4 regions of the Sphingobium sp. BHU LFT2 genome follow, and region 1 is predicted to be linked to each of the others. Evidence: riboswitches for the same ligand, from Rfam matches in the RefSeq annotation. Region 1 holds a riboswitch; each other region holds the start of a gene.
What was found. A riboswitch is a leader RNA that binds a small molecule or an ion and turns the genes downstream of it on or off. The one in region 1 is predicted to bind cobalamin.
Positions count from the first base shown of each region.

Region 2: another riboswitch for cobalamin. It lies ahead of JQK15_RS02530 (TonB-dependent receptor plug domain-containing protein); the one in region 1 lies ahead of JQK15_RS14975 (TonB-dependent receptor plug domain-containing protein).
Region 3: another riboswitch for cobalamin. It lies ahead of cobW (cobalamin biosynthesis protein CobW); the one in region 1 lies ahead of JQK15_RS14975 (TonB-dependent receptor plug domain-containing protein).
Region 4: another riboswitch for cobalamin. It lies ahead of JQK15_RS05295 (TonB-dependent receptor plug domain-containing protein); the one in region 1 lies ahead of JQK15_RS14975 (TonB-dependent receptor plug domain-containing protein).

Region 1 is NZ_JAFCGW010000007.1:100,907-105,115, reverse strand. It holds gene JQK15_RS14980 (PepSY-associated transmembrane domain-containing protein) at 1-344, opposite strand, end outside; gene JQK15_RS14975 (TonB-dependent receptor plug domain-containing protein) at 347-2,335, opposite strand; cobalamin riboswitch at 2,526-2,783, opposite strand; gene JQK15_RS14970 (copper resistance protein B) at 2,846-3,706, opposite strand; gene JQK15_RS14965 (copper resistance system multicopper oxidase) at 3,703-4,209, opposite strand, start outside.
Region 2 is NZ_JAFCGW010000001.1:513,591-517,799, reverse strand. It holds gene dapF (diaminopimelate epimerase) at 1-406, opposite strand, end outside; gene JQK15_RS02535 (threonine ammonia-lyase) at 447-1,454, opposite strand; cobalamin riboswitch at 1,594-1,835, shown strand; gene JQK15_RS02530 (TonB-dependent receptor plug domain-containing protein) at 2,007-3,863, shown strand; gene JQK15_RS02525 (FecCD family ABC transporter permease) at 3,850-4,209, shown strand, end outside.
Region 3 is NZ_JAFCGW010000003.1:39,206-43,414, forward strand. It holds gene cobN (cobaltochelatase subunit CobN) at 1-728, opposite strand, end outside; gene cobW (cobalamin biosynthesis protein CobW) at 728-1,780, opposite strand; cobalamin riboswitch at 1,958-2,197, opposite strand; gene JQK15_RS07515 (Rieske (2Fe-2S) protein) at 2,228-2,605, opposite strand; gene maiA (maleylacetoacetate isomerase) at 2,602-3,246, opposite strand; gene fahA (fumarylacetoacetase) at 3,243-4,209, opposite strand, start outside.
Region 4 is NZ_JAFCGW010000001.1:1,057,569-1,061,777, reverse strand. It holds gene JQK15_RS05310 (S9 family peptidase) at 1-668, shown strand, start outside; gene JQK15_RS05305 (acyl-CoA thioesterase) at 668-1,066, shown strand; gene JQK15_RS05300 (ABC transporter substrate-binding protein) at 1,079-1,939, opposite strand; cobalamin riboswitch at 2,006-2,198, shown strand; gene JQK15_RS05295 (TonB-dependent receptor plug domain-containing protein) at 2,335-4,209, shown strand, end outside.

The DNA of each region.
Region 1 (4,209 bases):
GGATCGACCTGCTCGACCGGTTTCCCCGACGCCCAGTCATGGGTGCCGGCGGAGACCCGCATCTGCGGGATGGTTCGCGTCGGATCGAGCGCCGGCGTCACCCGCAATACGGGCCGCCCCGCCATCATCTCGATCCGGGCGGCGGACAGCATCATGGCGTCGGGCAACATCCCTGCCTGCCCCGGCGACAGATTGAGGGGCGTGAGCCCCCCAAGCTGCGCGGCCGGTGTCAGGCGCGGATAGTCGACATAGAGCATCACGAAGCCGGACAGGCACCACAGCGTCATGACGGCGCCGATGAGGATGCCCAGCCAGCGATGCAGCAGCAGGACCGGCCGCAACATGGTCAGAAGCTCAGGCCATAGCTGACCCGCAGCGTGCGCGGCACGCCCCGGTAGAAGTAGAGGAAGCGGCTGTTGCTGCCGTCCAATACCCCTGCATCGCTAACCGCCGAGCGATAGCCGGTGGAGGCGTAATCGCGGTCGAACAGATTTTCGACATTGATGCCGAACCGGTTGCGCCGCGCCTGATCCAGCCACAGATGCGCGCCCGCATCGACCACGGCATAATTGCCATAGTTCATCCGGCCAAAACCCGATGCGGTCGACCAGACATCGCCCACCCAATTGGCCGACAGATTGGCGCCGAAGCGGCCCGTTTCCGGCGCATAGACGATCGCGGCGCGACCATATTGCTCCGGATTGCGATCGCGCTGCACCGAACTGCCCTGATTGCGGACACGCGACCAGGTGTAGCTGGCCGACAGGCCCCAGCCACCGGTCAAATTCGCGTTCAGCTCCAGCTCGGCGCCCCTGGCCCGCACCTTGTCGCTGACGTTGATATAGGTGCCTTCCGGAAAGGCCGGATCGTCATAGGTGGTGTCGATCAGGTCGGTGATGCGCCGGTTGAACCAGGTCGCCTTCCACCGGATCGCGCCGCCGGCCAGCGCACCGCCCAGCGCGGCGTTGAGGTTCAGGCTTTCCTCGGGCTTCAGGTTCGGGTTGCCGACCTCGCAACAGGGATCATTGCCATAAAGCTGCGAGGCGTCGGGCAGCACGAAGGAGGTGCCGCCATTGGCCTCCACGAACAGCGCGTCGCTGACATCATAGCGGCCCGAGACGTTCCAGATCGTTTTTTCCGATCCCTTCGCCTTGTTGTAGCGCAGGCCCGCGGCGATCCGTCCCTTGCTCGACAATTCGTCATTGGTGCGCAGCTGGAAGATGCCGGCATGGACCTGTTCATCGGTCGGCGCGATCAGCAGGACGTCGTCGCGGCCGTTGAAGCTCTGGAAATCATAGCCGATCAGCGTGTCGATGCCGCGCAGCATATTGAGCTGCACCACCGCGCTGCCGCCATAATCCTGATACCCCCAGAAGGTGCCGGCAGGGTAGATGACCTGCGGCGGGCCGGCGGGCACGGGGTTGCGGATCTGGACATAGGCGGTCTTCCAGTCGTGGAAATAGCCCTTAAGGAAGAATTGCACGCCATCCTCGCCGGTATAGTCGAGGCGCAGGCTGGCCACCTCCTCATTGCGGTCGTTGCGGCTTTCCTTGGTCCGGGTCGCGCTGATATTGTCGAGATCGGCCTTGGTGTGCTGGTAGAGCGCGTTGAGGCGCAGGTCCGGCGCGATATCATATTGATATTTGATGCCCGCCGACCAGAGATCATAGCCGCGCGCGCGATCGGTCGCGCTGGGCTGCATCACGTCATAGGGACGATAGCCGTCCGACTGGCTACGATTGGCCCAGACCACGAAGCGATGCTGGCCGATCGCGCCGCGAACATAGCCATCCAGACTGGTGCCGGCAAAGCTGTCGAGGCTGGCATTGACCTGGCCGCCCAGATCGTCGCTAAAATCGCGGGTAACGACATTGATGACACCGGCCGCCGCCTGCGTGCCGTAGAACAGGCTTTCGCCGCCTTTCAGCACCTCGATCCGCTCGATCATGCTGGCGGCCATGGTGTCATTGGGCGACGTGCCGCCATAGAGGCGGTTGTTCAGGCGAATGCCGTCCATCGTCCACAGCACATCCTTGGTGCGCGAACCCTGAAGCGCGATGTCGACATAGCTGAACGGCCCGGACTGCGACCGGATGAACAGGCCCGGCACCGCTTCGAGCGCGCGGGCGGTATCGATCGCGGCGGCATCGCGGATCTGCGTGTCGGTGACGATCTCGATCGCATGGCCATAGCGCGACAGCTGCTGCGGCAGCGTCTCTTCCAGGCTGGTGCCGGTGACGACGATGCTGTCACCCTCTCCTTCATCGGCCAGAGCCGGCGATGCAAAGGCGAGCGAAAGGGCCAAGGCGGCCCGCGAAACGATAATGGACTTCATATATTCCCCCATCCGGCGCCGCGTTCGACGGGCGGGGGCAACCTTCACGAGCGGCACGCGCGCGAACGTCCGACACACGCGCCGGCCGGGCGCCCATGGGCAACCGACGCGCGTCGTCGCAGCGGCCCCAGCCGCTCGTTCGTCGCTCAGACGGAAGTTACCGTGCCGCGGCCATCCCCTGGACCAAGGCAAGAGCGACCAGACGCCGGCAGGTCTCCTGGCTCACGGGTCATCGCTTGATGCACGGCCTTCCCAGGCCTCGCAGGATTTAGCGTCCGGCCCAGTGGCTGGCGGATCGGTCATTCTGCCGTCCGCACATATGCATCGCGCTCACCGCTTACAGTTGCAGGGACAGCTGCGGATTTGGACGACACCCTGCATGAGAGGGCCATCCGCACCGCATTCCCTATTAAGCCCCTTTCGGGACACCGGCGCGATCATGATCCCATGCCGTGCGGCGCAGGATCGGCGGGATCGATAATCGAATATCAGGCGGCCTGCAAGCGCCTCTCAGAACCAGGCGCGCAGGCCGATCACCAGGCTGGTGGCCGACGGCTTCTCGCCGACGGCACGGGCATGGTCGGCCGTATCGCCCAGCTTGCGCTCCCAATTCACACCGACATAGGGCGCGAATTCGCGGGCGATCTCGTAGCGCAGCCGCAGCCCAAGCTCGATATCGGACGGGCCGGCGCCGATCCCCAGTTCGGGCACATGCTGCGCCGCCAGATTGAACTCGGCGGCGGGCTGCAGGATCAGTCGCTGGGTGATACGCTGGTCATAGCTCGCCTCCAGCCGCAGATGGGCGTCGCCCCTGGTCGACAGGAAGGCTTCGGCCCCGACCTCGAACCAGTAGGGTGCCAGGCCATCAATGCCGATCACCGCATAGCTGCGGTCCGGCCCTTCGCCGAAATCCTGCCGCACGCCCGCCTGCAGGTTGAACCAGGGGTCGATCGCCCGGCTGTAGAGCGCCTGAACCTCGGCCCGTTCGAGCGATCCGCCGAACCTCCCTTCACCCTCGCTCTTGACCGCGAAGCGGTTGATGTCGCCGCCGATCCAGCCCTCGCCTTCCCAAGCATAGCCATCCGCGCCCTTGCCGGCGCGATATTCCAGCCGATCGAACATCCATTGCGAATAGGTCATGCCGCCCCCTTCCGCGATCATCGCCGCGCGGGCGCGGGCCATGGCAGCGGGGTCATAGAGCGCGTCGGCGGCATGATCGGTCGGCACCGGCGGGGCCGTGCCCTGTGGGATCGCAGCATCGGTGGTGGGCATACTGTGGCCCATCGCGCCATGGTCCATCTGGCTATGGTCCATGGTCTGGGCCTGCACCGGCGCAGCGGCGGCGAGCAGCAGGAGCGCGATCAGCTTCATGCCGCGTCCTCCCCATGGCGGACCGTCACGACCCGCATCATCCCGGCATGCATGTGCATCAGCATATGGCAGTGGAAGGCCCAGTCGCCCAGCGCATCGGCGGTGAGGTCGAAGCTGACCTTGCCGCCGGGCAGCACATTCACCGTATGCTTGCGCGGATTATGCGCCGCCTCGCCGGTCACCAGTTCGAAGAAATGACCATGCAGATGGATGGGATGCGGCATCATCGTGTCGTTGATCAGGGTCACGCGCACCCGTTCCATATGGCGGAAGGCGATCGGCTCGGCCCCTTCGGACAGCTTCACCCCATCGAACGACCACATATATCGTTCCATGTTCGCGGTCAGGTGGATGTCGAGCGATCGGCTCGGCGTGCGCAGGTCCGTGTTCGCTGTCAGCGATCGCAGATCGGCATAGGTCAGCACGCGATGATCGACATCCTCCAGCCCCGTCGGCCGGTCGGCGGTGCGATCGGCCGGCATCGGCGACAGGGTAGCGACGCC
Region 2 (4,209 bases), on a different contig from region 1:
CCGACATCGTCAGCGTGTCCATCGGATAGCCAAGCGGGATCGCGTCCCATTCGAAGCGAGGCGCGCCCATGTCGACGCTGGCGCCGCCGTCCACGCTCTTGGCGTCGAGCAGCCCGGCCCTGGTCCGGATCAGCACATCCTTGCCAACGAACAGCGGCACGCAGCGGGTGGCATTGCCACAGGCTTCCACTTCCGAACCGTCGGAATTGAAGATCAGCATCGACACGTCGGCCTGATCGCCGGCCTCCGCATCGCCGATGACGATCAGCTGGTCGCAGCCGATGCCGGCATGGCGATCGGCAATGGCGCGGGCGCGCGCTTCCGTCATCGCGACCGGCGCCTGGCGCGCGTCGATCACGACGAAATCATTGCCCAGACCATGCATCTTGGAAAAGCGGCTCATCATGGCGCCGCATTTAGTGCGGGACGGGGCAAAAGACCAGCGGTCAGGCGTCTTGGCCGCCGATGATCGCGGCATAGGCGGCCGGATCGACATTGGCGCCGGAGATGACGAGGGCGGTGGCGCCGTCGGTGGGCGGGGCGAGGCCGGCGAGCATGGCGGCGAGGGCGACCGCGCCGCCCGGTTCGACCACCAGCTTGAGCGTGGTGAAGGCGAAGCGCATCGCGTCGCGCACCTGATCGTCGCTGACGACCAGGCCGCCGGCCAGCAGGGCATGGTTGATCGGGAAGGTCAGCGCGCCGGGGCTGGGCGCCAGCAGGGCGTCGCAGATGCTGCGCGCGTCGGGCGAGACACTTTCGCGCACGCCGCTGGCGAGCGAGCGGGCGGTATCTTCGAAACCGGCAGGCTCGACCGCATAGACGCTGATGTCCGGGCGGGCGGTCTTGATCGCCGTGGCCGTGCCCGCGACCAGCCCACCGCCACCGCAGCAGACGAGAATCTGTGCGAGGTCGGCGCCGGCGGCCTGGGCCTGGTCGAGTATTTCGAGGCCGATCGTGCCCTGGCCGGCGATGATGAAGGGATCGTCGAAGGAGGGAACCAGCGTCGCGCCGCGTTCGGTGGCCAGGGCGGTGGCGATTTCCTCGCGGCTCTGGGTGAAGCGGTCATAGGGAACGACCTCTGCGCCGAGCGCGCGGGTGTTGGCGGTCTTGATCGCCGGGGCATCGGCCGGCATCACGATCGTGGCGGGAATGCCGAGCAGGCGGGCGGCAAAGGCGACGCCCTGGGCATGATTGCCCGAGGACCAGGCGACGACGCCCGCCGCCCGTTCCGCATCGTTCAGCCGGGCGAGGCGGTTATAGGCGCCACGGAACTTGAACGATCCGCTATGCTGGGCGCCCTCGAACTTCACCAGCACGCGCCGGCCGCACAAATCGTTGAGCGCGGCATTCTCGATCAGCGGGGTGCGGACCGCCGCCGGCGCGATCAGCCGCGCGGCATCGGCGACGTCGGCGGCAGTGATGGCCATCAAGGATAGATCTGGCGAATCGGACATGTCGGCTCCTTGGGTCAGAGGCCTCTGCATAGCCGCCCGCCGGCGCCGCGCAACGATCCGCCGGGGCGATCCTGGCCCGCTTGGCAGGGCTTGTGCTTTGGCTTATGGGGGCCGCGCGCCGGGGTGATCCAAAGCCCCGGACGCGCATGATCGCGCCGGTGCCCGCAAGGGCTGAAAACGGGAATGCGGTGCGGGGGGCGCAGCCCTTCCAAATCCGCGGCTGTCCCTGCAACTGTAAGCGGTGAGCGCGATGCGCAGGGTTCCCAAGCTCTTCAAAAGGGGAGGGCCGGAACCGGCCACTGGACCGACAGGTCCGGGAAGGCTGGCGCATCGCTGCCCTGACCCGCGAGCCAGGAGACCTGCCGGCGTCTGGTCGCTCTTGCCCTGGCCCAGGGGATGGCCATGGCGCGGTGTTTCCGTCGAGCGACGCCCATGGCGGCCGGGGCCGCATCGATGCGTGGGGCGGGGTGCTGGCGTCTTCCCGATCCTCACGCAGCGACCGCTTGTGCGGACGCCCCGGTTCCAAATCGACGGACGCCGGGGGACGATAAAATGAAGATGTTGGGGATTTCGCTGATCGCGCTGCTGGCCGCTACGCCGGCACTGGCCCAGGATCTGGCACAGGATGACGATATCGTCGTCACCGCTTCGGGCATTGCGCAGCCGCGCGACGAGGTCGGCCAGGCGATCACGGTGATCGATGCCGACACGATCAGAACGCGCCAGGCGGTCGATGTCGTCGAACTGCTCGCCACCACGCCGGGCGTCCGCTTCAGCCGCAACGGCTCCACCGGCGGCGTGACCGGCGTGTCGCTGCGCGGCGCGGAGACGACCCAGACGCTGGTGCTGATCGACGGGGTCAAGGTCAACGACCCGAGCGGCATCGGCGACGGCTATGATTTCGGCCATCTGCTGACCGGCAATATCCGCCGGATCGAAGTGCTGCGCGGCTCCAACTCGGTGGTCTATGGCAGCCAGGCGATCGGCGGCGTGGTCAATGTGATGACCGGCGCGCCCAGCGAGGGTTTCGAGGTTAACGCCTCGGCCGATTATGGCTATAGCGATACGCTGAACGCCAAGGCCGATGTGTCGGGCACGCGCGGCGCGGTGTCGGGCGGGTTGGGCGTCGCCTATTTCAACACCGACGGCATTTCCTCGGTCGGCCGGTCGTTTGGCGGCGTGGAGAAGGATGGCTATGAGAATATCGCCACCAACGCCAAGCTGAAGATCGCCTTTTCCGACACGCTGAGCCTCGACCTGCGCGGTTACTATATCCATGCCGATCTCGACTATGACAGCTTCTTCGGCGCGCCGGCCGACAGCAGCGACGTCAGCAAGCTGGACCAATATGTCGGCTATGCCGGGATCAATCTGGCGCTGCTCGACGGCAAGCTGACCAACCGTGCCGCCGTCACCTGGATGCGCAACGATCGCGACTATTATTTCGTGCGCGGCACCGACCCGGACTATGGCTATTCGGGCACCAATCTGCGCTTCGAATATGAGGGTGTCTATGCCCCGGTGGATCAGGCCAAGCTGATCTTCGGCTATGAGCATGAGCGGCCGGACTATGAGTATTTCGGCTTTGGCGACATAGCGAGCGCGAAGGCGAATATCGACAGCGTCTATGCGCTGGCGGTGGTGAAGCCGCTCACCGGCCTCGCCGTCACCGGCGGGTTGCGCCATGACGATCATAGCCAGTTCGGCGGCGCGACCACCTTTGGCGCCAACGCCAATTACACGCCGAACGCCGGCGCGACCAATATCCGCCTTTCCTATGGCGAGGGGTTCAAGGCGCCGTCGCTCTATCAGCTTTACGACACCTATAGCGGCAACAGCGCGCTGCGGCCGGAGCGGTCGAAAAGCTATGATATCGGCTTCGACCAGAGCCTGGACGGGGACAAGGCGGTGCTGTCGCTGACCGCCTTCCGACGCGATACCCGCAACCAGATCAACTATGACTATGCGACCTACATCTATGGCAATCTGGACCGGACCCGCGCCAAGGGCGTGGAAGCGACGCTGACGCTGAAGCCGGTCGAGGCGCTGACGGTGGCGGCGTCCTACAGCTATGTCGATGCGCGCGACCGGTCGGGCGGGGCCACCGACGGCAATCGCCTGCCGCGCCGCGCCGCCAATGCGGTGAGTGTGTCGGCCGACTATCTCTGGGCCTTCGGCCTGTCGACCGGCGCGACCCTGACCATGGTTGGCGACAGCTATGACGACACGGCCAACACGCGCCGGCTCGACGGCTATGCGCTGGCCGGGCTGCGCGCGTCCTTCCCCGTGGGCGACCATCTGGAAGTCTATGGCCGGATCGACAATCTGTTCGATGCGGATTACGCCACGGCCTATGGCTATGGCACCTATGGCCGGTCGGCCTATGGCGGCGTGCGTGTCCGCTTCTAAGGAGCGGCGGCATCCCCTGTTGCTGCCGGGGCTGATCGCCCTGCTGCTGGTCGCGGGCATCGCGTCGGTCGCGCTGGGATCGGTGACGATCGCGCCGGCGCGCATCTTGGCGGTGCTGGCGGGCGGTGGCGACATGGTGGCGCGCGCGATCGTCATCGACCTGCGCCTGCCGCGCATGGCGATCGGCCTGCTGGTCGGCGCCATGCTGGGCCTGTCGGGTGCGGCATTGCAGGGCTATCTGCGTAATCCGCTGGCCGAACCCGCCGTGCTGGGCGTGTCCAATGCGGCGGCGCTGGGGGCGGTGATCGCGCTTTATTTCGGCCTGTCCGAACTGCACCCGATGGCG
Region 3 (4,209 bases), on a different contig from region 1:
CGCAGCGCGCGGACATGCACGGCGGCGACATTGAAGCCGCGCGCGCCAAGGGCCGCGACCATCGCATCGACCGCGCTCAGCGTGCCGGCGACCACCAGCGCGCGATAGAAGATCAGCAGCGCCACCGGCCGCCCCTCGACCCAGGTCGCGCGCAGTTCCGCCACGCCGGGCCGGTCATGGCCGGGCAGATAGAGGCCCGCGTCGGCAATCGGCAGCGGATGGTCTGGCTCGCCCGCATCCGCGCCGGTCAGCCGGGCGGCGCAGCGCAGGAAGGACAGCGCATTGGCGGTGCCGCCCTGGCGCAGATAGTCGCGCAGCTGCTCGCGCATCGCCGCCGGCACGGTGGAAGCCAGATCCAGCGCGGGATCGCCCTCGCGCCCGTCGGCGATCGCGGCGAAGGCGATGCCCCTTTCGCGCGCGACCTGTGCAATCTCGTCCACGCCATAGGGCCAATAGCTCTTGCCGCCGAGCAGGATGACGCAGACGAACCGCGCCTTGGCGATCACCTTCTCGACATAGAGATCGACCGAATAGGGATGTTTGAGCTGCAGCAGATTAGCCAGCCGCACGCTCGGCGCATCATCGGGCAGGCGCGCGGCGGCGGCGGCGAAACAGGCCAGATCGCTGTCCGCCACGGTCAGGATGACGATGTCGCCGGGCGGCTGGTCTAGGTCGATCGCCTCCTCGCCGTCGCTGATCGTTCCCGGCGTGGCGGACAGGAGATGCATCAGCCGAGCACGGCCTGGATGTCGGCCTCGATAGCGGCGCGGTCCAGCCCCTTCTGGCCGATCACCACCAGCTGGGTGCGGCGCGCCTCCCCCGCCTGCCAGGGGCGGTCGAAGAAATGCTGGATGCGCGGGCCGACCGCCTGCACGACGAGGCGCATCGGTTTGCCCGCGACCGCGACCATGCCCTTGACGCGCAGCACGTCGTGGGTGGCGATCAGCGCGGACAGCGCCTGCACCAGCGTGTCGGGATCGGCAACCGCATCGCCACTGACGACGAAGCTGTCGAAATCATCATGGTCATGATCCTCGCCCTCCGCCTCATGGTGCGAGGGCCGGGCGTCGAGATCATCCTCCGCCGCCGCGACGATGCCCAGCAGCGCGCCGATATCGACCGCACCATGGGCGGCGCGGACGATCTTTACGCCGGGCCGCGTCTCGGCATCGACCTGCGCCTCGACCGCGGCCAGCGTGTCGGCATCGACCAGGTCGCTCTTGTTCAGCACCACCATATCGGCACAGGCGAGCTGATCCTCGAACAATTCCTCCAGCGGGCTGTCATGGTCCAGATTGGGATCGGCGGCACGCGCGGCGGCCAGCGCCGCCTCGTCGGTGGCAAAGCGACCGGCAGCGACCGCATCGGCGTCGATCAGCGCGACCACCCCGTCCACCGTGGCGCGGGTGCGGATGTCGGGCCACTGGAAGGCCTTGACCAGCGGCTTGGGCAGGGCCAGCCCCGACGTCTCGATGATGATATGGTCGGGCGGGCTCGGCCGGTCGAGCAGCGCGGTCATGGTCGGCAGGAAATCGTCGGCCACGGTGCAACAGATGCAGCCATTGGCCAGCTCGACAATATCCTCTTCCGGGCAGGCGGCGTCGTTGCAGCCCTTCACCAGTTCGCCGTCGACGCCGACATCGCCAAATTCGTTGATGATGAGGGCGAGCCGGCGCCCCTTCGCATTTTCCAGCAGATGGCGGATCAGCGTGGTCTTGCCCGCGCCCAGGAAGCCGGTGATGACGGTGGTCGGAATCTTGGCAGATGCAGTGTTGGCCATGACAAATACTCGCGCGCCGGAGCAACCGGGGCGGGAGCGAACCGGGCGCGCACGCACGGCCGGCCGGCATCGCGGACGGGCGCTTGTTCGCCCGCAGATGCGTGACCGCGCGGCTCCAGCCGCCAACCTGTCGCTCAGACGGAACACCGTGCCCCGGCCATCCCCTGGACCAAAGCAAGAGCGACCTAAACGCCGGCAGGTCTCCTGGCTTGCGGGTCATAGCGGGAGGAACGGCCTTCCCAGGCCTCGCAGGATTTAGCGTCCGGCCCAGTGGCTGCCCTCCCGGCTGGGGAGGGCGCTGTTCATCACGCTCGCCGCTCACAGTTGCAGGGACAGCTGCGGATTTGGACGCCATGGCATCCGCACCGCCTTCCCATTTTAAGCCCCCGTGGGGGCACCGGCGCGATCATGTCGGGACGATGCGAAGCGCCGTCCCTGGGCCGGTTCCTAGTCGCTTTGGGCAGCGGTGACAATCCAGCCAGCGGCGATGGCGAGTGGCCAGGGCGTAAGGCGCTGACCGACGCACGGCCCGCCGACGCAGACACCATCGTCGCGGCGGAAAATGGCGCCGTGCCAGCTACAGCGGATATGGCTGCCATCCGGGGTCAGATAATCGTCCAGCTGCTGCGCCAGCGGCAGGCCGGCATGGGGGCATTGGTCGACAAAGCCGGCGACATGATCGCCGGTGCGCACGGCAAAGCCATGGAAGCGGCCGGCCCGCATCTGCAGCACGAAATTGCGCGCCTTGCCGTCGGCGAACTGCTCGATCGGGCAAAGGCGCACGCCCGCCGGCGTCGCGAACAGGCGCGTGTCGGCGTCGCTCATGCGTCGGCGTCGGGCTGGCGATCGGGGTGCGCGGCGGCAAAGGCGGGGAGCGCGCATGCCGCCGCGTCCACGGCGCACAGCCGCGGAAAGGGCGTCAGGTCGACGCCGAAGCGCCGGGCATTGTAGAGCTGGGGCACGATATGGCAGTCGGCGAAACTCGGGCTGTCGCCAAAGGCATGGGTGCCGCCGTGACGGGCGACCAGTGTTTCGAGCGCGGCCAGCCCTTCGCCAGTCCAGCGGCCGATCCAGGCGCGGACCTGATTCTCGCTGGCACCAAAATCCTGCCGCAGCGCCTGCAACACGCGCAGATTGCCGAGCGGATGGATATCGCAGGCGATGATGCCGGCCATGGCACGGACGATCGCGGCATCGCCGGGGTCGGCGGGCAGCAAAGGCGGCTGCGGCCAGCGCGCCTCGATCCATTCCAGGATCGCGCCGCTCTGCGTCAGCACGCTGTCGCCATCGACCAGTGCGGGCACCAGCCCCTGCGGCGCCAGCGCCTGATAGTCGGGTGCCCGCTGCGCACCGCTGCGCAGGTCATGGGCGACCTGCGCATAGTCGACACCCTTCAGGGCCAGCGCGATCCGCACGCGATAGCTCGCGCTCGACCGCCAATAGCCATGAAGGGTGAGGTCGCTCATCGCGCCGGCACGATCATCGCGCGGCATTCGCCAAAGCCGATCGACACATGGCCGGGGGCGGACGCGGTGGCGCGTAATGTCACCTCGTCGCCATCCTCCAGGAAGCAGCGCGTCTCGCCCGATGGCAGGCTGATCGGCTCGCGGCCGCCACTGCTGATCTCCATCAGGCTGCCATAGCCGTCGCGCGTCGGAGCGGAAATGGTGCCGCTGCCCAGCAAGTCGCCGGGCATCAGGTTGCAGCCATTGGACGCATGATGGGTGACGATCTGGCTGACGGTCCAGTACATGTTGCTCGCCGGCCCCTGGCTCAGCCGCATCGGTGGCTGGCCCGCGTCGCGCATCGCCTGGGTGGAGAGATAGACTTCCAGCGTCAGCGCCAGCGCGCCATGGGCCTGGTCGTCGGCATCACTGAGGTAAGGCAGCGGCGCGGGATCGCCCTGCGGCCGGGGCGGCTGGGCGATGCGGAACGGCGCCAGCGCCTCGGGCGTCACCACCCAGGGTGAAATGGTCGAATGGAAATTCTTGGCGAGGAAAGGCCCCAGCGGCTGATATTCCCACGCCTGGAAGTCGCGCGCCGACCAGTCGTTGAGCAGGCAGAAGCCGGCGACATGATCGGCCGCCTCGCTGATGGGGATCGGGCTTCCCAGATCATTGCCGGCGCCGATCCACACGCCCAGTTCCAGCTCATAGTCGAGCCGGGCGGTCGGGCCGACCACCGGCACATCGACCTCGGGCGGCTTGCGCTGGCCGCGCGGGCGGACCAGCGGCGCGCCCGACGGGCGGATCGAGGATGCCCGGCCATGATAGCCGATCGGCACATATTTATAATTGGGCAGCAGCGGATTGTCGGGCCGGAACTGGCGGCCGATATTGTTGGCGTGATGGATGCCGACATAGAAGTCGCTATAGTCGCCGATCCGCGCCGGCAGATGCAGCATGCAGTCCGCCGCCCGGTGCAGCAGC
Region 4 (4,209 bases), on a different contig from region 1:
AGCCGGGTTTCTCGACCAGCCGCCTGTCGCTGCTGGATCGCGGCTTTGCCTTTGCCATCGCCCATATTCGCGGCGGCGACGATATGGGCCAGCAATGGTATCTGGACGGCAAGCTCGACAAGCGCACCAACACCTTCACCGATTTCGTCGATGTTGCGAAGGGGCTGATCGATCTTGGCTATTCTGCCAGGGGCAGGATCAGCATTTCGGGCGGATCGGCCGGCGGCGAGCTGATGGGCGCGGTCATCAACTCCGACCCCGACCTGTGGGGCGCGGTGGTGGCGCATGTGCCGTTCGTCGATGTGCTCAACACCATGCTGGACGAAACGCTGCCACTGACGCCGGGCGAATGGCCCGAATGGGGCAATCCGATCGAGGATGAGGCCGCATTCCGCACCATCCAGTCCTATGACCCTTACACCCATGTCACCGCGCAACATTATCCGCCGCTGATGGTGACTGCCGGGCTGAACGATCCGCGCGTCACCTATTGGGAGCCGGCCAAATGGGTGGCAAAGCTGCGCGCCACCAAGACCGACAAGAATATCCTGCTGCTCAAGACCAATATGGGCGCGGGCCATGGTGGCAAGTCGGGCCGGTTCGAGAGCCTGCACGAGACCGCCGAGGAATTTGCGTTCATCCTGTGGCAGCTGGGAGTGGAAGGCTGATGGCGTCGAGCTTCACCAAGCAGTTCACCGCGCGGCCCGAGCATATCGATGTGCTGGGCCATGTGAACAATGCGGTGTGGGTGCAGTGGATGGAGCAATTGTCGGTCGAACATTGGATGACCGATGCCGACCCGGCCCATGTCGACGCCTATATCTGGGTCGTGACCCGGCATGAGGTCGATTATCGCGGCAACGTGACCGAGGGCGATGTCGTATCGGGCCGCACCTGGATACCGGAAGGGCCGCGCGGCGCGCGGTTCGACCGGCTGATCGAGTTCACCGGACCGGACGGCAAGGTGAAGGTGTCGGCGAAATCCACCTGGGCGATGATCGACAAGGAAAGCGGCCGGCTGATGCGGGTGCCGGCCGAGGTAGCCGCCAACTTCATCGAGGGCTGAGCCGGCCCAGCTTCAGCGGGCGCTGACGGCCTGGGAGAGGGCGCGTGCCGCCTGCACATAGGCCGGTCCGCCGCACACGGTCCAGGCCTGGGGCAGGCTGATGCGCGCTATGTCGCGCAGCACGGGATGGTGCAGCATTTCGGTGCCCTGGTCGGTGATCCGGTCGGTGGCGCTCTCGACGATCAGATAGTCGGGCCGGGCGGCGACCATCTCCTCCAGGCTGACCTGCGCGATCGCCGGCTTGCCAAGGTCGGCGGCCAGGTTGCGCAGCCCCGCCCGCGTCATCAGGTCGTCGACCAGCGTGCCGGTGCCGGTCATGTAGCCGCGCCGCTGATAATAGGCCGCGATCTTCTGTTTGGGGGCGCGGGGCAGGGCGGCCAGATCCCGGTCCATCCGCGCGATCATTGCTTCGCCCCGGTCGGTATGGCCAATGGCCTGCGCCACGGTGCGGATCGACGCGACGATATCGGCATAGCTGTCCGCGCTTTTGAGGTCGACGGCGGGATAATGCTGGGCCTTGAGGATCGCGATCGCCGGATTGCGCCGCGCCGGCATGCCGATCACCAGATCGGGATTGGTTGCCAAAATCTGCTCGGCCGATCCATCGAGGATGGGCAGGCCCTTCGTTACGGCAGCCACCGCCGACATCTGCCGATCGCCGGCATTATGGGTCAGCCCGGCAATCTGGTCGCGATCGGCCAGCGCGACCAGCAACTGGTCGGCGCACAGGTTGAGCGACACGATCCGTTGCGGACGTTTGCTTGCATTGGCAGGCTGGCGAGCGGTAGCCGCCCATAATGTAGCGCCGCCGATCAGGGCGATCATCAGGGCGATCATTCCCTTGCCGGGGCCGATGGACGCAAATATCCGCATGGCCACCTCCCTTAGCCGGCGCGCTCCGCCAGGCAAGGAAGATTGACGCTCCAGTCGGGCTCGCCTATCGCCCGGACTGCGACAGGTTCCCCGGCAACGGGGATGAAAAGGGAATGGGGTTCAAGACCCCGGCTGCCCCTGCAACTGTGAGCGGCGAGCCTTTGTGCCACATGCCATTGGGACCACAAGGTTCTGAGAAGGCGGCATGAATCAGCGATGACCCGCGAGCCAGGAGACCTGCCCGTCGCGGTCGTCCTTCGCGCGGACAGGGTGTGCCGAGCGGACGGGGGTGAACCCGCGTGGCGACAGGTGGACCGCAAATTGCGGGGACCATGTCGCGCCCGGCCGGGCACCGATATCGTCCCTGGGATGCGGTCCCTCGTCCGGGGGCCTGCATGTTCAAATATCTGACTTTCTGTTCTTTCCTTCTCTCTACCACCGCCTTCGCCGAAGAGGCGCAGCAGGCGCCGCCGCCCGATGCGGCCGCCGATGCCGGGGCATCCTCGATCCTCGTCACCGCTACCCGCATCGCCACGCCGGCCGATCAAGTGTCGTCTTCCGTCACCGTGCTCGACAAGGCGGCGATCGACCGGGCGCAGGATCTGGGCGTCACCGAATTGCTGCTGCGCACGCCCGGCGTCAGCATGTCGCGCAACGGCGGCTATGGCACGGCGACATCGCTGCGCATCCGCGGCGCGGAATCCGACCAGACCGTGGTTGTGATCGACGGGGTGAAGCTCAACGATCCCTCCTCGGCCGGCGGCGGCTATAATTTCGCCAATCTGCTGGTCGGCGACGCCTCGCGGATCGAAGTGCTGCGCGGCCCCCAGTCGACCCTGTGGGGCAGCCAGGCGATCGGCGGCGTCGTTAATATCGTGACCGCCATGCCCGAAAAGGCGCTGGAGGGGAGTTTCGACATCGAAGCGGGATCGCGCGACACGGTCAGCGCCCGCGCGGCGCTGGGCGGCAAGACCGGCCCGGTCAGCTGGCGGATCGGCGGCCAGAGCTTCACCACCGACGGTATTTCCGCGATCAGCCCGGCCTTTGGCGGCAAGGAGAAGGACGGCTATACCAACCGCAGCGTCACCGGCCGGGTAGAGGTTGCGCTGGCGGACGGGATCAGCGCCGATCTGCGCGGCTATTATTCCGATGGTAAGGTCGATTTCGACGCCACCAGCGCGGACAGCCCCGCCTATGGCACCAATCGCGAATTTGTCGGCTATGCCGGCCTTAACGTCGCACTGCTCGACGGCCGCTTCCGCAACCGTTTCGGCTATGGCTATACCGACACCGATCGCGACAATTACGACCCGCGCAACCCGCGCAAGCAGACGTTCGACGCGGCGGGGCGCAACCAGCGGCTGGAATATCAGGGTAGCTTCGCGATCGCCGACGGCTGGACCGCGCTGTTCGGGGTGGAGAATGAGAATAGCCGCTTCCGCAGCGTGTCGCCTTCGGCGTCGCTTTCGGTGCCGATTCCCGACCCGGCCCGCGGCAAGGCGGAGATCACCAGCGTCTATGGCCAGCTCAATGCCCAGCCGATTACGGGCCTGACCCTGACCGGCGGGCTGCGCTACGACGATCATAACCGCTATGGCGGCCGGACCCTCTTTTCCGCCGGTGGCGTCTGGGCGCTGCCGACCGGGACGGTGCTGCGCGCCAGCTATGGCGAGGGGTTCAAGGCGCCGACCCTCTATCAGCTCTTTTCCGAATATGGGAATCAGGCGCTCGATCCCGAACGCGCCCATGGCTGGGAAGCGGGCGCGGAGCAGCGTTTCTTTGGCGAGAAACTGCGACTGGGTGCGACCTGGTTTGATCGGACCACGACCGACCAGATCATCTATAATAGCTGTTCCTCCAGTTCGACCGATCCGCTCTGCTTCACGCCCGGCACCACCACCCGCCGTTATGGCTATTATCTCAATGTCGCGCGCGCCAAGGCGCATGGGATAGAGGCGCAGGTGGCGGTCGAGCCGGTCAAGGGGCTGACCATTGACGGCAATTATAGCTGGACCGTGGCGGAGGATCGTTCGGAGGACACTGCGAACGAAGGCAATTGGCTGCCGCGCCGGCCGCGCAACAGCGCCAATGGTTCGATCAGCTATGCCTGGCCCTTCGGCCTCACCACCGGCGCGGCGCTGCGCTGGTCCGGCCACAGCTATGACAATGCGGCCAACACCACCCGGCTGGACGATTATACATTGGTCGACTTGCGCGCCGAATATGCGTTCACCCCGGCGTTGCGCCTGTTCACCCGCGTCGAGAATCTC